Regions from separate parts of the Glutamicibacter sp. NPDC087673 genome, predicted to be linked through region 2. Evidence: riboswitches for the same ligand, from Rfam matches in the RefSeq annotation. Region 2 holds a riboswitch; each other region holds the start of a gene.

Region 1 (7,712 bases), on a different contig from region 2:
AAGATTCCTGAAGAGGTCAGTTGCCCCAAGGAAGCCTGCGCGCCGAGCTTGTCCTGCACCGAAGCAGCAATTTCCTTTTCCACGGCATACTGGCGGGGGCCCGCGGAGGCGTACTCCCAGGAATAGCTCACGGTCAGCGGAGTTCGGATGCTCTCCAGGGACAGCTTGAGGCTGGGGCGTGCTGGAACAGGGATGCTGTAGCTGTCATCCTCGCTCTTCAACGGTGCCATCAGGCGCAATCGGTCCAGGTGCTGGCGCTCGAAAAGCTCAACGCCTTCCTGCGGGATGGATTGCGCACCGGATTCAATAAATGTGGCCAGTTCCTTCGTGACCGGTTCAGCGAACCGGGCCAAACCGATTTCCCTGGCCTTCGGCAAGGGGCTGGACGCGTAAGCCAACAAGGTCGGCGGCGTGCCTATGGGCAAGAGGTAGACGTGCTCTTCGCTCGGCCCGCGCAGCTTCCCTTCCATGCTCAGGCCATGTTCACCGCGACGCACATCCACGTGTGCCATGGCTGGTTGCTCGCTGAACTCCACCGGGGCCTTGGCCGTAGAACCGCCGTTGACGATCTGCACTCCAGCTTCACGCAGGGCTTCGAACGCATCCAGCAGGTCCTGGCCTGGAAAATCCATCAAGGAGATCCACTCCTTGGGATCCCACGAATGGCGATAAGTATCTTGTTCAACGTGTTCACGCAACCGGTCCAGTTCAACGACCGCACGACGCTGCTTCTTGGAGAACCGCGTATCAAAAGCAACATTGCGCCAGCTGATCCCGGTTTGGATCCAGGGGCTCTTGGTGCCCTGGCGGGCCGGGCGTGCCTGCAAGGTCAGCGCGTCCTCGCCGCCATAACGCGGTTCGCTTACCACTTTCAGGATCAATCCCAGCGGTTCTTCGGCAACCAGCGGCTCATCGGAAATGACTGGAAGCAGACGGTCAAGGGTACGTTCCCACTGCGGCTTGCTATTGCGTTTCCAAGCGTGGGGATCCACCCCGGAGTCGGAGACGAAAAAGCCCTGGTCTTCTTCGGTGGTGACCTCAATGAGCAAGGCGGCGACATCTTCACAGGACTGAACCCCCGGATGCTTGCCGCAGAAGCTGGTGAAGCTGATATTGCCCTCGGTGATTTCCAATTGGGCCATCACCGATTCACGCAGCACCACACCGGAGATGCGGGTAGATCCCGGTTGCATTACCCGGTTGGCGATCTGCACTTTTCCGGAATCACACAGGAATTGGCCCAGGTTGTATTCGGATTCGGTCACCAAGGTCTGGGCCGCAGAAAGTGTCAGCTGGAATTCCATACTCGCCGTTCATTGTTCGTGCAGTGGGCGCCCGAGAGCTAGATTCCATCTTAGCGAGCCGGAAAGCAAGATGCCCGGTGACGAAAAGTTACTTCTGCCCTTTACCCGCGGGCCCTGCAACCGATAGAAATTAATCACTGAATCACGAGTTCCACTCTTTGAGCCCTGGCTGAGTGGACGGCAACCCTCCTGCGTCATTGTGCGGGGTGCCCCAGGTGAAGATTCGACGCATCTTGAACGCCAAGATGCGTAAGCGATGGCGCCCCTTGCGCCAGAAAGGGGATCAATTCCCCATGACTAATGCAGCATCTGCCCCAACCGTATCCGAAGACCGCGCACAGCGCCTGCAGGAAGCAGGCAAGGGCTGGGGCGAACGAATTTCGGCTGCCCCGCAAAGTGCCCAATTGACTTTCACCGTCGAGGGCGAAGGCTTCGATTCGGTAGCCAGCAACATTGTCTCCGGCAAGCACACCTTCCAGGCCGACGAGCCAGCTGCCCTGGGCGGCAGCGACCTGGCCGCAAGCCCCGTGGAATACGCGCTCGGAGCGCTCATCTCCTGCCAGGTTGTGGTCTACCGCTTGTACGCGCAGAACCTCGGCATCCAGGTGGACGACGTGAAGATCCAGGCCAATGGCCACCTCGATGTCCGCGGACTCTTCGGCATCGACCAGACCATCCGCCCCGGCTTCTCGTCGGTGGATCTGGACATCCGGATTGCCGGACCGGAATCAGCTGAACGCTATGAAGAACTGCGCCGCGCAGTGGATGCACACTGCCCGGTGCTGGACCTCTTCGCCAATCCGGTGCCCGTGACAACCGCGGTAAGCATCGCAGAGACCAACTAGAGTTCGCTGAACTAAAAAGCACCGCGGCGGCCCCCGACTTCAGGTGCCGCCGCGGTGCACTTCTAGCTGAAGCCAACTATTGCCCCAGGAAGTTCAGCAGGACTTTGCCGGAGCGAGCCGAATCCTTGGCCGTTTCGAAGGCTTCAAGCGCATCGGCGACCGGGAACTCGTGGGTTACCGCCTCGGAAACCTGCAGTGAACCGTCGGCCAGGGCAGCAAGCACATGGTCGATTTCGTCGTTGAAGCGGAAGGAACCAACCAGTTCCAGCTCGCGGGTAATAGCCAGCGAAATGAGTGCGGGTTGTTCTCCTGAGGGCAGCAACCCGACCATGACCACTCGACCGCCGCGCACGGCACCGCGCACGGCGGAGGCCAACCCGCGGAAGTTGCCGCTGGCCTCGATCACCACGTCCGCGCCCACCTGGGCAAGAGCTTCCTGGTCATCGGCGCGCAAAGTTGAAGTGGCACCGAGTTTCCCGGCGATTTCCAACGGCTTCTCGTGCATGTCCACTGCGATGATTTCTTTGGCTCCGGCACGCTTGAGCACTGCTACAGCGAGAGCTCCGATCGGCCCAGCACCAATAACCAGCGCCTTCTTGCCGGCGACTTCACCGGCGCGCGACACCGCATGCCAAGCAACCGCAGCCGGTTCTGCCAGTGCCGCATCACGCAGTGCTAAGCCAGCAGGCAGCTCACGCAGCATGCGTGATGGCAGGTTCACTTCGCGGGCGAATGCGCCCTCGGTGTGCGGGTAGCGGGCGGCCGAGCCCAGATAGGTGCACCCCGGGGAAAGATTCGGGCGGTCGGCCGGGTAAGGTTCCCCGGTCTCGCCTGGTGTTGCCGGGTGCACGGCGACTTTGGTTCCGGCTGCCGGCCCGCTGCCGTCAGCGGCGGCCTGCATGACGGTCCCGACGATTTCATGCCCGAGAACCATTGGAGCCTTGAGGAACGATTCCCCGGCGGCGCCGTGGCTCCAGTAATGCAAGTCTGATCCGCAAATACCGCCGTAAGCGATGGCAACGCGTGCTTCATCTGCTCGCGGCGCTGCCAGCTCGATTTGTTCAATACGCAAATCATCGGCTGCATGGGCCACGACGGCCAACGTGCTGGTGGCGAGGGAATTAGACGACAACGCTCATGCCTCCGTCGATGAAAATGGTCTGTCCGTTCACGTAATTTGATCCGTCCGAGGCCAACCAGACTGCTGGTCCGGCCAGATCCTCGACGGCGCCCCAACGCGCTGCGGGGGTGCGGCCCAGAATCCAGGAGTTGAATTTTTCGTCGTCCACCAGATTCTGTGTCATTTCGGTGTGGATGTAGCCCGGTGCGATGCCGTTGATTTGCAGTCCCGAACCAGCCCATTCGGCGGTCATGGCGCGGGTGAGATTGCGCAGACCTCCCTTGGCCGCGGTGTAGGCGGAGATGGTGGGGCGGGCCAGGTCGGTTTGCACCGAGCAGATGTTGATGATCTTGCCTTCGCCACGCTGCACCATGGAGCGTGCGACCTCTCGGCCTACCAGGAATGCGCTGGTGAGGTTCGTGTCGATCACGCGCTGCCAGTCAGCCACCTCCAGATCCAGCATGGGCACGCGGTGCTGGATACCCGCGTTGTTCACCAAAATGCGGATGGGGCCGATGTTCTTTTCAATGGCTGCGATGTTCTCGCGCACGGCGGCATCATCGGTGACATCGAAGCAGGCGCTATGGATTTTTTCAGCTCCATAGCGTCTGCTGAATTCGGCAACGGTTTCGGCCAGGCGTTGCTCGTCGCGGCCATGCAGGATGATGGTGGCACCGGCATCCGCCAAGGCACTGGCAAGTTCGCGGCCAATGCCGCGGGAGGATCCGGTGACCAAGGCCAGGCGTCCGGACAGGTCAAAAAGTTGGCTCATGAATTCCCTCGCATGAAGTGTCGATGGTACATCGACGGGAACTCATCAGCGGTATGAACCAGCTGTTAAATCCGAAAAATCAGCCCCGTCGCTTCCCCAAAACATATCAGATATAAGAGGTGCGAGGTGCCTTAAAGTCCGACTTATTTACCTGAAAACTATCCTGCCGGATCTAGCGGGTCTGCGAGTAGAACCAGTTGATGTGCTCTTCGAGCAGCTGGGCCGCCCGTTCGCGCTGGTTCGTCGCGAACGCGTGGTGGATGGCCTTGTGCTGGCGGCGCAGGATGCGCACCACCGGCTGCCAGGCCTCGTCGCTGGGCACCGATTCGGAAACATAGTCGCTGATCGAGTTGCGCAGCGATTCCATCATCGATTCCACTACCGCGTTGCCGGCCATGGAGGCCAGGAGCACATGGAACTCGGCATCAATACGGTGGAAGGCCTCGCGCGAGAGCTGCGCGTCGTCCATGCGCATGATCAGCACCGCGGTGCGGTCAATGACCTGCTGGGCATGGATTGGATCGCGCGGCGTCATTTGCGCTGCCCAGGTTTCCAGCAAGATGCGAGATTCGACGATCTCGCGGACGTTGATCCCCTTGGCCGCCAGATGCAGGCGCAATGCCTGCGAAATGCCAGCCGAGGGGTTGGAGATGATCACCGCTCCGGAGTTGGGCCCGGAGCCGGTTGAAGTCTTGATAATGCCCATCACATCAAGGATGCGGATGGCATCGCGGACCGAGGCCCGCGAGATCCCATGCTGCTCCGCGAGCGCACGCTCGCCGGGAAGCTGGTCTCCAACGGAGAGCTTCTCCTTGCGCAGATCCTCTTCAATTGCTTGGAGAACAATCTGGTACGCACGCGGAGCTGGGTTTACTGGCATCGGATCTATTTTAGCCGTTCACGGCTAAGGCAGCATCCAGGACAGAACCGGGGTGGACTGCAGGTAAACCAAGCAGCACAGCACCAGCAGCATGCCTACGGACCAACCGGCAACCTTCTTGAGGATCACCGACTCCTGGCCTTCCATCTTCACCGAGGTAGCGGCGATGGCCAGGTTCTGCGGGGAGATCAGCTTGCCGACCACGCCGCCGGAGGTGTTGGCGGCAACCAGCAGGTTCGGATCGATGCCGGCATTGATGCCAGCGGTCTGCTGCAGCTTGGCGAACAGCGCGTTGGCCGAGGTGTCCGAGCCGGTCACCGCGGTGCCGATCCAGCCCAGGATTGGCGACAGGAAGGCGAAGAATGCGCCGGTGCCTGCCAGCCAGGTGCCAATGGTGATGGTCTGGCCCGAAAGGTTCATTACGTAAGCCAGGCCGAGGACCGACAGGATGGTCAGCGCGGCGTAGCGCATGTTGTAGACGGTCTTGCCGATTTCGGCAGCACCCTCGGCGAAGGTCATCTTGTACTTGCCGTTGCCGTCGTTCTTCGCGTAGACCAGGGCCACGATCAGGCCGGTGATCAGCAGCAAGGTGCCCGGGGAGGATAGCCACTGGAAGTTGTAGATGGTCGAAGATACCGCTTCGCCATCAGCATTCAGGATCTTGCCGTCCAGTCCTGGCCAGCCGAACTTGATGTCCGTGGTTGCCAGCCATGCAGGAATGTCCACGCCCAGCTTCCACAGCTTGGCCACGCCGAAGATGACGATAACCAGCAGGTACGGGAACAAAGCCATCCAGGTGTTGACCGGGTGCAGCTTGGCATTGGCCTCGTATGGAATTACGGCGGCTTCAGCAGTCAGCACGCGCTGGCGTGCCTCGTCGGCACCCTTTGGAGTCCAGAAGCGCAGCAGGATCACTGCGGCGGCCAGACCAACCAGCGCAGCAACGATATCGGTCAGCTCATAGGAGAAGTAGGTCGAGCACAGCCACTGGGCGACACCGAAGGAAATGCCGATGGTCAGCGTTGCCGGCAGGGTCTGGCGCATGCCGCGCCAGCCGTCGAGGATCAGGACCAGGATCGATGGGACGAACAGCGCCAGCAGCGGGGACTGATGGCCAACGATGGCGCCGATGTCGGCAGCCGGGATGCCGGTCAGGGCACCGGCGGTGGTGATCGGGATCGCCACGGCACCGAAGGCCACCGGGGCGGTGTTGGCGATCAGCACGGCGCAGGCTGCGCGCAGCGGCGACAGGCCCAATGCCAGCAGCATGGTGGCGGTAATCGCTACCGGTGCGCCGAAGCCTGCCAGCGCTTCAAGCAGGCCGCCGAAGCAGAAAGCAATCAGCACGGCCTGAATGCGCACGTCGCCGCCGCCGATGACGTCGAAGACGCGGCGCAGGTCTTCGAAGCGGCCCGACTTGACAGTGACCTGGTAGAGGAAGATCGCCATGACAACGATCCAGACAATAGGGAAGGCACCGAAGACCATGCCCATCAGTCCGGAGTTCAATGCCAATCCAACCGGCATGTTCCAGCCGAAGATCGCCACGAGGATGGCAACAGCGAGCGAGCCGAGGCCGGCCCAGTGGGCCTTGACCTTGACTACCGCCAGAAGTACGAAGAAGGCTACAAGCGGGATCAGTGCGATGAGCGCTGAAACAGCTATGCTCCCCGCGATCGGATCCGTGGAGGGTGTAAACACGGTGTGGGCGTCCTTACTCGAGATGGTCTGACCATATGTGGTCCGACCACCTAGAGTACAAGGTGAGAGCTATCACAACAAGTCTTGACTATTACGAAGTACGTGGCATAGTATGGTCTGACCACACCCTGAAAGAGTCATTTATTATGCGAATTGCTCTCTTTGCCACGTGCATTGTGGATGCTATGTATCCGGAAACCGCCAAGTCGACAGTGAAAATCCTGGAACGCTTGGGCCATGAAGTCATTTTCCCCAAGGCGCAAGCCTGCTGTGGGCAAATGCACATGAATTCCGGTTATATGCCTGAAGCCCTGCCCGTGGTCGAAAACCACATCAATGCCTTCGACACCGAAGACTATGACGTCGCGGTGGCCCCCTCGGGCTCCTGCGTTGCTTCGGTCAAGCACCAGCACCCTTTCCTGGCAGAGCGCCTGGGCAAGCCGGAGCTCAAGGAACGCGCAGTTGCCGTGGGCAAGCGCACCTATGAACTGAGCCAACTGCTGGTGGATGTCCTGGGGATCACCAACGCCGCCGAGCAGCTGGGCAGCTACTTCCCGCAGACCATCACCTACCACCCTTCCTGCCACGGCATGCGTTCGCTGAAACTCGGCGATCGGCAACTTGATCTGCTCAAGACCGTCGGCGGCATCACCGTCAACGAGCTTCCGGAAGCTGACCAGTGCTGCGGCTTCGGCGGTACCTTCTCGATCAAGAACTCCGATGTCTCCACGGCAATGCTCGAAGACAAGATGAAGAACATCTGCTCCACCGGCGCCTCGGCCTGCGCGGGCGGCGACGCCTCCTGCCTGATGCACATCGGCGGCGGACTTTCGCGCACCGGAGCCAAGCCAAAGACCCTGCACCTGGCAGATATCCTGGCCAGCACCATGGAAGAGACGGTGTCACTGTGACTCAGGTATTCCTCGGCATGCCTGCCGGCGGGCAGGGCAACCTGTTCGAGACCGAGCCATTCCCCAAGGCCGCGCACCGCGAACTGGGCAACACCCAGATGCGCAAGAACCTGCGCCACGCCACCCACACCATTCGCGACAAGCGGCTGAACGTCGTCGGCGAGCTTCCGGACTGGGAA
Region 2 (7,712 bases):
GCGTGTCCGGTCTTGGAATCCGGGGTGGGGCAGACGCCGGCTTCCACCACGCCGGGGTTGGTGACCAATGCCGATTCGATTTCAATGGTGGAAAGCCGGTGGCCGGAAATATTGATCACGTCGTCGGTGCGGCCCAGGATGTAGATATCGCCGTCCTCATCGAAGCGGGCACCGTCGCCAGCCAAGAACCAGCCTTGCTCTACGTATTGTTCCCAGTAGCTGGTGTAGTAGCGCGTCGGGTTGCCCCATACGGTACGGGCCATCGACGGGCCAGTGCGCGTGATGACAATATTGCCCTGCTGGTTGGCCGGCACGCTCAGGCCGCCATCGTCGACAATGTCCACCGAGATGCCCGGCAGCGCGCGTGCGGCGCAGCCTGGCTTGAAATGTCCATCGGTCGGCAGGGGGGAAAGCACGGTCGCGCCGGATTCGGACTGCCACCAGGTGTCAACCATCGGCAGTCCTGCTTCGCTGTCCCGGCCGATCTGCTGGCGGAACCATTTCCATGCCTCGGGATTGACGGCTTCACCCACAGTGCCGCCGATCTTCACCGAGGACAGATCGTATTGAGCGGGGATGCCGTCCGGGAACCAGCCCATCAACGAGCGGACCAAGGTGGGAGCGGTGTAGTAGCTGGTGACCTTGTAGCGTTCAATGACCTCGAAGTGGCGGCCCGGGTGCGGGGCGTTGGGGACGCCCTCGTAGATTACCTGGGTGACGCCATTGGCCAACGGGCCATAGATCTCGTAGGTATGCGCGGTGACCCAGGCGAGGTCGGCGGTGCACCAGTGCACGTCCTTGGCGCGCTGGGACTCGTCCGGGTTGGCGAACAGGAGGTTGTAGCTGGCGGCCGCCTGCGTCAGGTACCCGCCGGTGGTGTGAACCAAGCCCTTCGGCTGGCCGGTGGTTCCCGAGGTGTACATGATGAACAGCGGTGTTTCCGCATCGAATGCCTGCGCGTGGTGCTCGGTGGACTGGGTATCAACCACCTCATGCCACCAGATGTCGCGGCCCTCGGTCCACAGGATTTCGTCGCCGGTGCGGCGGATAACCAGGACCTTTTCGATTTCGTTCTCGCCGGCAACGGCCGCATCGGCGTTGCCTTTGACCGGAACCGAAGTGCCGCGGCGGAACTGGCCGTCGGTGGTGACCAGGACCTTTGCCTTGGTGTCCTCCACGCGGAACCTCAGCGCCTCGGCGGAGAACCCGCCGAAGACCAGCGAATGGATGGCGCCGATGCGGGCGCAAGCCAAGGTGATGACAATTGTTTCAATGAGCACCGGCAGGTAAATGAGCACGCGGTCGCCCTTCACCACACCCAGGGATTCCAAGGCGTTGGCTGCCTGGGAGACCCGCTCCTGCAAATTCTTGTAGGTGACGGCTACCCGGTCACCGGGCTCGCCTTCGAAATACAGTGCGACCTTCTGGCCGCGTCCCGCAGCTACATGGCGGTCGGCGCAGTTCACTGCGGCGTTCAGCTTGCCGCCGAGGTACCAAGAAATTTCCGGTCCGCGCTTGGCATCCGGATCGGCCGGAATGATGCGGCTGGTGGTGTGCCACGGGGTGTCCCAATCCAAGAGGTTCGCCGCTTCGTCCCAGAATTCCTGGCGTGCTGCCTCTGAAACTTGAGTTGAGGTTGTTGCCAATTCGGTGGTCATCGCAAACTTTCTTTGGTGAGGGGTAGTTTTGTCAGCGGGTACTAGCTGGTCCAGTTTCAGGTCCAGCGCTTGATAGCCCAACGTTCTGCTATCGACAGCAGGGCATCGGTGATCTTTCCAAAGACGGCCAGCAGCACGATGGTCATGATTAGGCGGTCCAATCGGCCGTTGTTCTGCGAGTCGGTGAGCAAGAAGCCAAGGCCCATTGACGCGCCGAGGAGTTCGGCTGCGACCAGGAAGAGCCAAGCTTGGGCTAGTGCCAAACGCAGTCCGGAGAAGATCGAAGGGACCACTGCGGGCAGCTGGACGGTGCGCAGCAGCTTCAGTCCCTTCAACCCGAAGGCGCGGGCTGCTTCGACCAGGTGGGCATCGACATGGCGCAACGCCAAGGCGACGGTGGTAAAGACCGGGAAGAAGGCACCAATGATCACGAGTGTGACCTTGGAATCTTCACCCATTTTCATCCAGAGCACCAGCAGCGGAACCCAAGCCAAGGAAGGGACTGCACGCAGGGCGCTGATGCTCAGTCCCAGAAATGCATCTGCCAATTTGGACAGCCCGACAAGCGCACCCAGCGCCAAGCCCAGCAATGATCCGAAGGCGAAACCGAGAAGAACACGCTGAGTGGAGATGCCGATGTGCTTTCCGAGTTCGCCATCCTGGAAGAGCTCAATGGCAGCAGAAACCACTGAACCCGGAGTTGGCAGTGTCCACGGAGCAACGATTCCGGTAACGGTGACAAATTGCCACACAGCCAGGGTGGTCAGCGGCAAGACCAGCGCAAGCAGCCATTTCGGGGCACGCAGGATCGTTGCGGCCATGCTGGCCTTCTGCTTGGCAGGTGTTTGGCTTCCGCGGGTTCCAGCCACGTTAGTGGGACTCATGGCTGGTTACTCTCCGGAGATCTTTGTTGCGTCTGCCTTGACGGCAAACTGGTCATCGATGAGGGTTTCCAGAGCTTCATCAACGGATTCCTGCTCCGAGACATCGCCGCTAGCGACCAGCGTGGGAGCAATCTTGCTCAGGACTCCAGTGAATTTGGCGTCGGGAACTGCCGGAACGTCCAGATTGGAGCGTTCCTCAATGACGGTGGCAGCAACTCCTGGTTCGAGCCCTGCTACGTCGGCCAGGATTTCTGCGGTTTCCTCGGGATGGTCAGCTGCCCAGCCACGAGCCTTTTCGTAGGCATCGACAACGAGCTGGGCGAGTTCGGGGCTCTGCTCAATGAAGTCTTCGCGAGCGTTCAGCGCACCGTAGGTGTTGAAATCCAAGTTCCGGTAAACCAGTTGCGCGCCGTCTTTTTCGGCAGCGGCCATGATCGGATCCAAACCGCTCCAGGCATCAACCGAGCCGTTGGCCAGGGCGGTACGTCCATCGGCATGCTGGAGGTTCTGCAGCTTGATGTCAGCTTCACTCAAGCCCGCGGATTCCAGCGCCTGCAGCAGGAAGAAGTATGGGTCGGTGCCCTTTGTAGCGGCCACGGTCTTGCCAGCGAGATCTTCAACGGACTCGATTTTCGAGTCCTTATCCACTACCAGGGCCGCCCATTCCGGCTGCGAATACAGTGCGATGGTCTTGATGGGTGCACCGTTCGAACGGTTCAGGAGCGCAGCGGAACCGGCTGTGGAACCAACATCGATTGCGTCGGCGCGAAGAGCTTCATTGGCCTTGTTGGAACCAGCGGACTGGATCCATTCGACATTTACGCCCTGCTCCTTGGCGGCTGCTTCCAACCATCCCTTTTCCTTGAGCACCAGGCTCAGCGGGTTGTATGTGGCAAAGTCGATGGACAGGGTCTGGCCATCCGAGGAGGCTGTAGCGTTTTCGCCAGCACAGCCGGTCAGGGCAATTGCGCCAACGAGCAAGGCGGCGGCGGACAATGCAGTGCGGCGGGTGAGACGGTTCAAAAGCATGGAGAATCCTAGAATTGTGCGTGCAAGCGGTGTAGGTGAAAGGCAAAGAGGCCGCCGAATGGTTCGGACCCCACGGCGTGCCCGGGACTAATGGTTGGTTGGGTCGACGCCGAGCAGGCGCAATAGGTGCAGACGATCTGCAACGAACTTTTCATCGGTATGCCGGCGTGGATGCCCAGCTGAGATGGACAGATCTTCGATGACGCCCGCTGCACTATGCTCAGCGCCTCGCCCCAGAACAATCACGCGGTCAGCCAAAGTCAACGCCTCGTCCACATCATGGGTCACCATGAGAACGGTGGTGGGGAACGATGCGTGAATCGAGAGCAGCAGATCCTGCATCTTCAAGCGTGTCAGCGCATCGAGGGCGCCGAAGGGTTCATCAAGAAGCAATACACCCGGGCGCCGAGCCAGCGCGCGAGCCAGCGAAACCCGCTGCGCCATGCCTCCGGAGATCTCTCGTGGGCGCAAGCTGGCTGCATGGCTCAGACCGGTCAGCTCGATCAACTCATCGATCAGCGAGTTGCCGGCGCGCTTATCGGTTTCCGGTGCCAGGCCCAGTGCAATGTTCTGGCGAACCGAGCGCCATGGCAGCAGCCGGGGCTCCTGGAAGGCAACGGCGCATAACTCGTTGATGCCGGTGACCTCGCGGGTGCCGGTGCGGATGGTGCCGGTGGTGGGTTGGTCCAAGCCCGATACTGAACGCAGCAGCGTGGATTTTCCGCAACCGCTGGCTCCAAGAATGGCCACGACTTGACCTGCTGGAATTTGCAGGTTGATATCGGCCAGGACCGTGAGGCTTTCCATCTTGGTGGTGAAGGTCCGCGACACGTTGCTGAACTGCACACCCAGGGCGCTTGAAGCTGAGACAACGGGAGCTGCCTCGGGCGCTGCAAAGGAAAGAGTCATGTTCATCTCCATCGGTCCTGGCGGTAGCACCGGCCTGCAGAGCAAAACTCCAAAGGTGGTTGCTGCGGCGTCAACGAGCCAGATCTCTCGGCCGCTCGGGATGGTTACGTGTCCATTACAACGAGTCGAACGATTTGAACGCAAATCTCGCGTAATATGAAAAAATCTTCGACAACTACGTCACATTGCCCAGAAATTTCGTTATTTATTTTATTGCAGGCCGGTTTGCTCGACATTAAGCAAAACTTTGCAACTCATCTTCGGCAGGACACGGATTAGGCTGTGAAATTTGAAGATGGGCACTTCCGGCACTGGGACGAAATGTGACTTCGCGGGTTGGAATCACCGGTTTATTACCGTTACAAATGAATTACGACCCATCCAGAGCGGCTGAGAGATCTGGCTCCACGACGCCGCAGCAACCACCCCAATAGCGGGACGGTGCTACCGCCAGGACCGATGGAAAGAATTGAGAACCCTGATGCCTATTGGTGAATCGCACAATGCCCTCGGACTGGACTTCAACCAGCTCAGTGACCCTTCGCAGGCCACCGCAATGGACCTGGACAAGTTTGAAGAACAGTTGCCGACTAGGCAATTGCTGAAAATCACCCCCGGACCAAGTGCGGATGAGCAATACGACCGGCTGGCCGAAATCTTCCGTCCCGTTTTTGCGCAGATCGCCGCAACCGCCAAGGACCGCGACTTGAACCGCGTGCTTCCTTTCGAGCAGGTAGGCCTGCTGAACCGCGAGCGCTTCGGTGCGCTGCGCCTTTCCGTTGCCGACGGGGGCTACGGCGCACGGCTGGTGGATGTCTTCCGCCTGCTCATCGAGCTGTCCGAGGCGGACTCCCACGTTGGCCAGCTGTGGCGTGCGCATATCGCATTCGTCGAGAACGTCTTGGCGATGGAGGACGAAGAGCTGCGCAAGAAGTGGGTCGCTCGCATCGCTGCCGGGCAGATTATCGGCAACGCCTACACCGAACGCGGTGGCAACGCCCTGGGCACCTTGAACACCAAGGCCAGCACCGTGGACGGGCGCTGGGTGATCGACGGTGAAAAGTACTACTGCACCGGCACCATTTTTGCCGACTGGACCACCGTTGCCGTGGCCCACCCGGAGCTCGCCGGCCGCCAGATCGCCGTGGTCTCCACCCAGCGCAGCGGCGTCAAGATCCTCGACGACTGGGATGGGTTCGGCCAGGGCCTCACCGGAACCGGCACCACCGAATTCCACCAGGTCCCGGTGGATTGCTTCATGCCGCAGCAGACCAATGACTCCGAAGCGGCGATCTTCCAGCTGGTCCTCATGGCCGTGCAGGCGGGCATCGCCCGCGCCGCATTGAACGACCTGCGTCACGCGGTGCAGGCGCGCACCCGCATCTTCACCACTGGAACCGGGGTGCCGGTATACCAGGAACCCCAGGTCCTCCAGCTGGTGGGCGAAGTTTCCGCGGAGTCCTTCGCTGCCGACTCCGTGGTGATCGGCGCAGTCCTTGAAGTTGAAGCCGCCCTGGGCGATCCGGGACTGAACGACGAGGAACGCTACGCCGTATGCGAGCTGGCCGCCAACCGCGCGCAAACCGTGGTGCAGCCACTGGCCATCGGCGTGACCAGCAAGCTCTTCGACGCACTGGGAGCCTCTTCCACCAGAAGCGGCTGCAACCTGGACCGGCACTGGCGCAATGCGCGCACCATCGCCACCCATAACCCAGCGATCTACAAGGCGCGCATCGTCGGGGACTACGAGATCAACGGGGTCCAGCCGCAGCGGCTGTCCGTCACCGGCGAAGATTCGACCCAGCGGGCCTGAGGGCCTGCGACGCACACCAGCAACTTTCCACGATTACCAACCTATGGGGGCAAAGCCATGAGCGAGAACAAGCGCGAGATCCTATTCAACGCATTCGACATGAACTGCGTGGTGCACCAGTCGCCGGGCCTGTGGCGCCATCCGCAGGACAAGGCCTCGACCTACAACACCCTGGGCTACTGGACCCACCTGGCCAAGGTGCTGGAAAAGGGGAAGTTCGACGGGCTGTTCCTTGCCGACGTGCTGGGCACCTACGACGTGTACAAGGGCACCAACGTGACCCCGCTGGGCTCCGGCGCGCAGGCGCCGGTCAACGACCCGATGATGCTGGTTTCCGCCATGGCCGCCGTGACCGAGAACCTCGGCTTCGGCGTCACCGCGGGCACCGCCTATGAGCACCCGTACGCTTTCGCCCGCCGCTTGGCCACCCTGGACCACCTGACCAACGGCCGCGTGGGTTGGAATGTCGTCACCGGCTACCTTCCCTCGGCCGCCCGCAATATGGGCCAGGAAGACCAGATGGAGCACGACGAGCGCTACAACCACGCCGATGAGTACCTCGAGGTGGTCTACAAGCTGCTCGAGGGCTCGTGGGAAGACGACGCGGTGCAGAACAACAAGGAAACCGGTGTCTACACCGACCCGGCCAAGGTGCACCCGATCGAGCACGAGGGCAAGTACTTCAAGGTCCCGGGCATCGCCATCACCGAGCCGTCCACCCAGCGCACCCCGGTGATCTACCAGGCCGGCGCCTCCAAGCGCGGCACCGAATTCGCCGCGTCGAACGCCGAAGCGATCTTCGTGAATTGCCCTACCCGCGACCTGCTCAAGGAAGCGGTCAGCAAGATCCGCGACGCTGCCGAGGCCGCTGGGCGTGGCCGTTACGACATCAAGGTCTTCGCCATGCAGACCATCATTACCGCGGAAACCTCGGAACTTGCCCAGGCGAAGTTCGAGGATTACAGCTCCTACGTGGATATCGAGGGGTCGCTTGCACTGCTTTCGGGGTGGACCGGCATCGACATGTCCGTCTACGGACCAGACGATGTCATCGGCGACGACGTGAAGTCCAACGCCATCCAGTCCTCGGTGGAGACCTTCAAGAAGGCCAGCGGCGATACCGGAAAGCCATGGACCATCCGCCAGCTGGCCGAATGGATCGGCGTGGGCGGATTCGGCCCGGTCTCCGTCGGTTCGGGTGCCGAGGTAGCCGAGAAGCTCATCGACTGGGTGGACTACACCGATGTTGATGGCTTCAACCTCGCCTATGCTGTCACTCCAGGCACCTTCGAGGACGTTGTCGAATACGTGGTTCCCGAGCTGCAGGCGCGCGGGGTCTACAAGACCGAATACGCCGAGGGCTCGCTGCGCCACAAGCTGTTCGGCGAGGGGGACCGCGTGAAGGACACCCACCGCGCA
Region 3 (7,712 bases), on a different contig from region 2:
AGCCAGCCGGTCATCAGTCCTTTGGCATCCTTGAAATGCGTGCGCGCTGTCGTGGTGCGCCCCTTCGCGGCTTCGATTTGCTCGACGGTGGGGTGGGCCCCGAGATCGGAGATGGCCTGGAAGGATTCCTGGTCGAGCTTGTGGGCGCCGGTACGCCGCAGGGCAGCTGCCGCGTGGACCTGGGTCCGGGCGAGAGATTGGGACGTGTCTTCAGCGAGCATCGAAAAATAGGCGGCCTGGCCGGCGGTGAGGCCGCCTTGGGCCAGGACATGGGTCGCTGAAGCGGCCAACGCGTTGGCGTCGGCCAGGTCCTTCAGCGCTTGCGCGATTTCTCTGCTCATGGGTACACCATGCCCCGCAGAAATGGATCTGCAGGGCATGCGTGTACGGGCTGTGGACAAGTCTAGTTGCCGGCTTCAACCGGCAGCCAGAGCTCGCAGGTCGCGGTGCTGAAGTCCGGGGCCCGATCGAGCACGGCGACAATGGACGGCCCCACGCGCAAACGCCACGGATTGGACGGGAACCACGCGGTAGCGGTGGCGGCGTAGAGGTCCTGCAACGCCGACGGGTAGGGGCCCGAAACGCTGAAGACCGCCCACTGGCCAGCAGGAACCTGAATCGCGTCCAGGCCCTTCGGCACCTGGATGCCACCGGGTACGGCGACACCGTGCAGGTAGGTCAGCTCGCTGCCTTCGCGGTAATCGGGGTCCACCTGTGCGCTGACCTGCAGCAAACCGGCAGGTTGCGCGGAAGACAGCTCCTTGAGCCGAGCGTGCTCGGCTATCGGGATGGAGGCGATGTGGGCTTGGATGTGCGGGTTGGCACCGTTGTGAATCAGCGGTACCTGCGTGGCGTATCCAATGAGCTGGAATTCTTCTCGATCAACTATTCGTGCATCCATGGGACGATTCCCTTCGACGGTCAGGCTGAACCTGATGATTGGTTGGCTTCGAAGGGGGCCACCATTCTCGCGGACATCGGCCACGGACGCGCCATGCACCGCTCGGAAGGCCCGGCCGAATGCTTCGGCCGAACCATAGCCGTAACGGATCGCGATGCTCAGCAGGTCCTGACCGGCAAGCAGATCCGCGGCGGCCTGGGTCATGCGGCGCCGGCGGATGTACTCGGAGACCGGCATGCCGGACAGCGAGGAGAACATCCGTCGCACATGGTATTCCGTCGTACCTTCGGCGTGCACCAAGTCAGCGAGGTTGATCTCGGCGCGTAGCTGAGCCTCGATTTGCTCGATGAGCCGATTGAGAATTCCGATCATGATTCCACCCTTCCCCAACTACTATTCTTCAGGGTAGGGGCACGCCGCCCGATAATCGCGGTTCGAAGCGATCAGGCGTTTTCCAGAGTCTTTTCACATACCCGGGCGACGACCGGTTTGGACGCCGCGCGGGCCGCGGACAGGCCGCGTTCCAGATCGGCAATCAGGTCGTCGGCTTCTTCGATGCCCACCGAGAGGCGGACCAGGTTGGCCGGGATTTCCAGCGGGGTGCCGATCAGCGAAGCATGGGTCATTTCGCGCGGATAGCAGACCAGGGACTCCACCCCGCCCAGGGACACCGAGAGCTGGAAGTACTCCATGGATTGGGCGAAGGCGCGGGCGGCGGCTTCATCGGAGAGTTGCAATGAGAGGATCCCGCCAAAGCCGCGGCCGGCCGCGGACTGGGACTTGGCCAGCTCGTGGCCCGGATGGCGTTCCAGCCCCGGGTAGTAGACGCGGGTGACTTCGGGCTGGTCATCGAGCCAGCGGGCCAGGGTGGAGGCGGTAGCCCCGTGGCGTTCCATGCGCAGGCCCAGGGTTTTCAGCCCGCGGGCGGCCAGGTAGGAATCCTGCGGACCGGAGACCGCGCCCCCGGCGAACTGCTGGTAGCCCACCGCTTCGGCCAGGCTCTGCCCGCGGTGCAGGTGGTCGGCCACGATGACGGCCCCGCCGAGCACGTCGGAGTGCCCGCCGATGTACTTGGTGGTGGAATGGACCACCGCGTGGGCGCCGAAATCCAGCGGCCGCTGCAGGTACGGGGTGGCGAAGGTGTTGTCCACCACCAGCAGGGCGCCGTGCTCGCGGGCGATGGCAGCCCAGCCGGCCAGATCGGCGATGCCCAGCAGCGGGTTGGACGGGGTTTCCACCCAGAGCAGCGCGGTGTTCGGGCGCACCGCCGCGCGCACCGCGTCCAGGTTGGTGATGTCTACCGCTGACGAGGTGATCCCCCATTTGCGGTGCAGCTTGGAGATCAGCCGGTTGGTGCCGCCGTAGCCGTCGGCGCCCAGGATGATGTGGTCGCCTGGCGCCAGCACCGCGCGCAGCAGTGCGTCTTCGGCGGCGATGCCCGAAGCGAAGGAGAAGCCGGCGGTGCCGCCTTCCAGCGCGGTGAGCTGGGATTCGAACCCGTTGCGGGTCGGGTTGGAGCCGCGCGAGTACTCGTGCCCGGCACGCAGCACGTTGATGCCGTCCTGGATGAAGGTGCTGGTCTGGTAGATCGGCGGGATCACCGCACCGGTGTGCGGATCCTTGTGCTGGCCGGCGTGCACGGCGAGGGTGTTGAAGCCGCTCATGCGAAACTCGCTTCCTTGGTGTCGGCGGTGGCCTGGGTTGCGGCCAATGCAAGATCCAGCGATTGGGTGATATCTGCTAGCAGGTCGGCGGGGTCTTCCAATCCCACCGACAGGCGCAGGGTGGAGGTGTTCAGGCCCGCGGCGGCCAGCTGCTGCTCCGAGAGCCGGCAGTGCGTCATGGTGGCTGGGTGGGAGACCATGGTGCGGGTGTCCCCCACATTCGCGGCCAGGGAAATCAGCTTGAGCCCGTCGATTACCGGGGAAACCAGCGATGGGTGGGCCAGCTCGATGGCCAGCACGCAGCCGGTGCCCTTGGGCGTGAGCGTCTGGGCCAGCTGGTGGCTGGGGTGGCCGGGCAGGGACGGGTGGTGGATGGCCGCGATGCCAGGGTGGGAAGCCAGAGTGCCGATCAGCGTGGTGACGCTGCGCTGCACGTGGGCGGCGCGCACCGGCAGGGTCTCGATGCCGGCCAGGATGCCCTGGGCGCTGGCCGGGGCCAGGGTCGGGCCCAAGTCGTGCAGGAACTTGGAACGCACCAGCATCGCGTAGGCGGCCGGCCCGTGGCGCTCAAGCAGCGAGGTGTTGTTCAGCCGCACCCGCGGGGCGGCGATCTGCGGCCAGCGGGCGGCATCGGAGAAGTCGAATTTCCCCGAGTCCACCACGACGCCACCGAGCACCGAGCCGTGTCCGGCCAGGCCCTTGGTGGCCGAGTGCACCACGATGTCGGCACCCAAATCCAGCGGACGCACATTCAGCGGGGTGGCCAGGGTGTTATCCACGACCACCGGGATGTTGTAATCGTGGGCGATGGCCGCGATGGCGGGCAGATCGGCCACGGTGCACAGCGGGTTGGAGACGGACTCCAGGAAGAACGCCCGGGTGTCCGACTCAATGGCAGCGGCCCAGGCGGACGGATCGGCCTGGTCGACAAAGCTGATGCGGATGCCGAAGTCCGCGAAGGTGTCGGTGAACAGGTCCACGGTACCGCCGTAGAGCGAGGAGGAGGCCACGATGTGCTTGGGTCCCTGGGTCAGGGCGAGCAGGGACAGGGCCACGGCGGCCTGCCCGGTGGCGGTGGCTACCGCGTGGGCTCCGCCTTCCAGGGCGGCCACGCGCTGTTCCAGGATGGACACGGTCGGGTTGCCGGTGCGCGAGTAGGTGAATCCGGCCTGGCGCAAGGCGAATTTCTCGACCGCTTCGGCATGCGATGCGAATTGGTAGGCCGCGGAATTGTGCAGTGGCGGCAGCATCGGGCGGAACTCTCCGCTCGGGCGGTACCCTGCGTGGACCGCGTCGGTTTCCTGGCTCATGGCTCCTCCTCGATTCTCTGCGAGGGAGTGCACCGATTGGCATCGTGCGGCGGCACGATGCTACGCAATAACGCGTTCGGAACTGCTCCATCGTTCCTGGCGGTAGCACCTTTCGGATTCCCGATGGTTGCTGCGGCGTCTCCGAGCCAGATCTCTCGGCCGCTCTTGATGGGTTGTTCTTCCATGGTTGGCTATCCGCCGCAAACGGTGCAAGCGGTATCCGGCGCCCGGCTTCATACAAGGCCGCTGCGCTTCATATGTCGTCGCCTTGTCATGATGACGCGGGGGCCTGAACCCTTTTGTGAAGCGAGCTTTTGAGCGGAATCGGCGTGATGTAGAGGTTTTTCTGGAAGTTTGTGACGATGCGCCGGTGCTCCATGACCGGCGGTTACGCTGCTGGCGGTTCAGCCGAGCACTTCTACCCCGAAGCTGGCGACCACGGTGCGCACTTCTTGCAGGTAGCGCTGGGCCTGGTCGGTGAGCGGGATGGCGGCGTGGTCGATCCAGCCGATTTCGATGCGCTCCTCGATGGCCAGCGGGATGGCGACGATGGAGGGATCCAGCTCGTCGCTGATGATGCCGGTGGAGATCGTGTACCCGCCCAAGCCGATCATGAGGTTGAAGATGGTGGCGCGGTCCGAGACCTGGATTTCGCGTTGGCTGGAGCGCGTGGAGAGCACCTCCTCGGCGAAGTAGAAGGAATTATTCGCGCCCTGGTCGAAGGTCAGCCGGGGCAGGTCTTCGAGGTCTTCGAGCGTGACCTGTTCACGAGTGGCCAGCGGGTTGCTGCGCGAGATGAAGATATGCGGATCGGCCAGGAACAGCGGGTGGAAGACCAGCCGGGATTCGCGCAGCAGCTTGTCGATGACCTTCCGGTTGAAGTCACTGCGGTACAGGATCCCGATGTCGCTGCGCAGCGTGCGCACGTCCTCGATGATCTGTTCGGTGCGGGTCTCGCGCAGCGAAAACTGGTACTCGTCGGCCCCGCTGGCCTGCACCATCCGCACGAAGGCATCCACCGAAAAGGAGTAGTGCTGGGTGGAGACGCCCAGCAGCCGCCGGGCCGAGGGGCGGCCGAGATATCGATGCTCAAGAAGCTCCACCTGCTCGAGCACCTGCCGGGCGTAGCCGAGGAATTCTGCGCCTTCGGCGGTGAGCGTTACTCCCCTGGCCGAACGCATCAGCAAGGTGCGCCCCACCCGTGATTCAAGCTCTTTCATCGCTGAGGACATGCTGGGCTGCGCGACGTAAATGAGGTCGGCGGCAGCCGAGATCGACCCCTCCGAGGCGACCGCCACGAAATAGCGAAGTTGCTGCAGCGTCAAGCCATTTGTTCCCTGAACCATAGCCAGAGTCTATATGAATCCATAGTTATATCGAGTTACCCGATATCAAGAATCACCCTGCATGATTGACGCATCGACTTCCCCTCGGCCCACTACGGCCCCCAAAGAAACAGATTGGCCATCATGGCAGACGCGTTGACCTTCAGCATTAGCACCACCAGATTCGACGAGAATTACACCCCTTCAGCAAATTCGCGCACCACCACGAACTTCGCCAATTTGGCACGCGGAGAACGCCGCGCAGAGAACCTGAACAATGCTTTAACAATGATCAACCGCCGCTTCAATTCCTTGGCTCACTGGGACAATCCCCAGGGTGACCGCTATGCGCTGGAATTGGAAATCATTTCTGCCAACGTGCATTTCACTGCCGATAATAACGACCAGAAATTTCCCCTTTTAGAAGTCCTTGAAACCACGATCGTGGATAACCTCCTAGGCACTCGAACCCAGGGAATAGTCGGCAATAATTTTTCGTCGTACGTCCGCGACTATGATTTCAGTGTGGTGCTTCCTGCGCAGAGTCGTGGCGCCGGCACCCCAGTTCTTCCCGAAGATTTTGGCGATCTCCACGGGCAACTTTTCCAGCACTTCCTTAAGTCGCAAGCCTATGGTCAGCGTTTTGAGCAGCTACCGGTGATCTGCATCAGCGTCTCTACCTCCAAGACCTATTTCCGCACGGGCAACAGCCATCCGGTGCTCGGTTTGGAGTACCAGCAGGATGAAAATTCATTAACCGACGCGTACTTCGGAAAAATGGGTTTGAGCGTGCGCTACTTCATGCCGCCGGGTGCCGTGGCTCCGCTGGCGTTCTACTTCCGCGGTGACCTGCTCAACGATTACACCAATCTGCAGTTGATCAGCCTGATCAGCACCATGGAGACCTTCCAGAAGATCTACCGTCCGGAAATCTACAACGCCAACTCGGCAGCGCCTGCTGTGTATCACCCGAGCCTTGGAGCCGAAGATTTCTCCCCCACCCGCGTTTTTTATGACCGCGAAGAACGAACCCAGCTAGGCAAGATCCAAGGGAAATTCACCGAAGAGCATTTCATTATTCCGAATCGCGAACTGCTCGAATCCTGGGCTGCCAACTGTGCAGTCCCCACCGCCTAATCAATTATCTTAGGAATCCGAAGGACCAATTATGACCAATTCCCTGCTTCCAACCTCTATCGTTGGCTCCCTGCCCAAGCCTTCATGGCTTTCTGAAACCGAGACCCTGTGGTCTCCGTGGAAGCTGGAAGGAACGGCGCTGGCCGAGGGCAAGCAGGACGCGATGCGTGCCGCGGTGCTGGAGCAGACCCGCCGCGGCATCGACATCATTTCCGACGGGGAGCAAACTCGCCAGCACTTCGTGACCACCTTCATTGAGCACCTGTCAGGGGTTGACTTCGAGAACAAGCAGACCGTGTTGATCCGCGACCGCTACGAGGCCAACGTGCCCAGCGTTGTCGGCGCGGTGGAACGCAAAGCCCCGGTCTTCGTAGAAGATGCAAAGTTCCTGCGCACACTGACCGACCGACAGATCAAGTGGACACTGCCCGGTCCGATGACCATGGTGGACACCCTGCACGACGGCTACTACGGCAGCCGCGAAAAGCTGGCCTGGAAGTTCGCGTCCATCCTGAACCAGGAAGCCAAGGAATTGGAAGCCGCAGGGGTGGATGTCATCCAGTTCGACGAACCTGCCTTCAACGTCTTCTTCGACGAGGTGGCCGACTGGGGCGTGGCCGCTCTGGAACGCGCCTGCGAAGGATTGAAGGCTGAGACCGTGGCACATATTTGTTTCGGCTACGGCATCAAGGCAAACAATGACTGGAAAGCAACTCTGGGCACCCAGTGGCGCCACTACGAGAAGTCCTTCCCGCTCTTGCAGGCTTCCTCCATCGACACCGTTTCGCTGGAATCCCACCACTCGAACGTGCCGCTGGAGGTCGTCGAGTTGGTGCGCGGAAAGCGGGTCATGCTCGGCGCGATTGATGTAGCCAACCCGCAGATCGAGACCCCGGAAGCTGTGGCTGAAACTCTGCGCAAGGCGCTGGCATACATGGATGCAGACAAGCTGATCCCGAGCACCAACTGCGGCATGGCGCCATTCCCCCGCCACGTCGCTCTGGCCAAGCTGAGCACGCTGAGCGCCGGTGCCGCTGTGCTGCGCGAGGAGCTTGTGGGTGCCAGCTTCTGAGACTGCGCTAGTCACGGGAGTGCCAGCACTGTCTGGCAACGCCGTCGTTCATATCTTGAAATGGAGGACCTCGATGTGACCAAGCCGGGCTCGGTCAACAGCGTCGACCGATTCCCCAGACTTTGGTCGCGATCGCAGTCAGTGCCGCATTCAACGACCGAGCTTGAGCCTGGGCGATTTTAGAAAGTATCGCATAAACCTTCCGGAAGTTTTTTACAAATGAATGGGACAATGCCTAAATCAATATACGTATAACATAGTCAAATCTCATTAACGGTCGTTTTTGACACACCACGCAACCGG

The links. A riboswitch is a leader RNA that binds a small molecule or an ion and turns the genes downstream of it on or off. The one in region 2 is predicted to bind S-adenosylmethionine.
Region 1: another riboswitch for S-adenosylmethionine. It lies ahead of ACIOTL_RS00510 (OsmC family protein); the one in region 2 lies ahead of ACIOTL_RS13755 (acyl-CoA dehydrogenase).
Region 3: another riboswitch for S-adenosylmethionine. It lies ahead of ACIOTL_RS10250 (O-acetylhomoserine aminocarboxypropyltransferase/cysteine synthase family protein); the one in region 2 lies ahead of ACIOTL_RS13755 (acyl-CoA dehydrogenase).

What each region holds. Positions count from the first base shown of each region.
Region 1 is NZ_JBIUWB010000001.1:103,815-111,526, forward strand. Features, by position in the region: gene ACIOTL_RS00505 (DEAD/DEAH box helicase) at 1-1,304, opposite strand, end outside; SAM riboswitch class IV at 1,445-1,566, shown strand; gene ACIOTL_RS00510 (OsmC family protein) at 1,598-2,149, shown strand; gene ACIOTL_RS00515 (L-idonate 5-dehydrogenase) at 2,226-3,281, opposite strand; gene ACIOTL_RS00520 (SDR family oxidoreductase) at 3,271-4,041, opposite strand; gene ACIOTL_RS00525 (FadR/GntR family transcriptional regulator) at 4,214-4,921, opposite strand; gene ACIOTL_RS00530 (L-lactate permease) at 4,946-6,622, opposite strand; gene ACIOTL_RS00535 ((Fe-S)-binding protein) at 6,769-7,533, shown strand; gene ACIOTL_RS00540 (LutB/LldF family L-lactate oxidation iron-sulfur protein) at 7,551-7,712, shown strand, end outside.
Region 2 is NZ_JBIUWB010000005.1:281,638-289,349, reverse strand. Features, by position in the region: gene acs (acetate--CoA ligase) at 1-1,658, opposite strand, end outside; gene ACIOTL_RS13770 (ABC transporter permease) at 1,715-2,479, opposite strand; gene ACIOTL_RS13765 (aliphatic sulfonate ABC transporter substrate-binding protein) at 2,549-3,571, opposite strand; gene ACIOTL_RS13760 (ABC transporter ATP-binding protein) at 3,659-4,480, opposite strand; SAM riboswitch class I at 4,486-4,587, opposite strand; SAM riboswitch class I at 4,855-4,946, shown strand; gene ACIOTL_RS13755 (acyl-CoA dehydrogenase) at 4,962-6,293, shown strand; gene ACIOTL_RS13750 (LLM class flavin-dependent oxidoreductase) at 6,351-7,712, shown strand, end outside.
Region 3 is NZ_JBIUWB010000004.1:825-8,536, reverse strand. Features, by position in the region: gene ACIOTL_RS10265 (DUF222 domain-containing protein) at 1-341, opposite strand, end outside; gene ACIOTL_RS10260 (GyrI-like domain-containing protein) at 404-1,273, opposite strand; gene ACIOTL_RS10255 (cystathionine gamma-synthase) at 1,345-2,565, opposite strand; gene ACIOTL_RS10250 (O-acetylhomoserine aminocarboxypropyltransferase/cysteine synthase family protein) at 2,562-3,875, opposite strand; SAM riboswitch class I at 3,960-4,050, opposite strand; gene ACIOTL_RS10245 (LysR family transcriptional regulator) at 4,280-5,221, opposite strand; gene ACIOTL_RS10240 (DUF1852 domain-containing protein) at 5,345-6,337, shown strand; gene ACIOTL_RS10235 (methionine synthase) at 6,369-7,409, shown strand.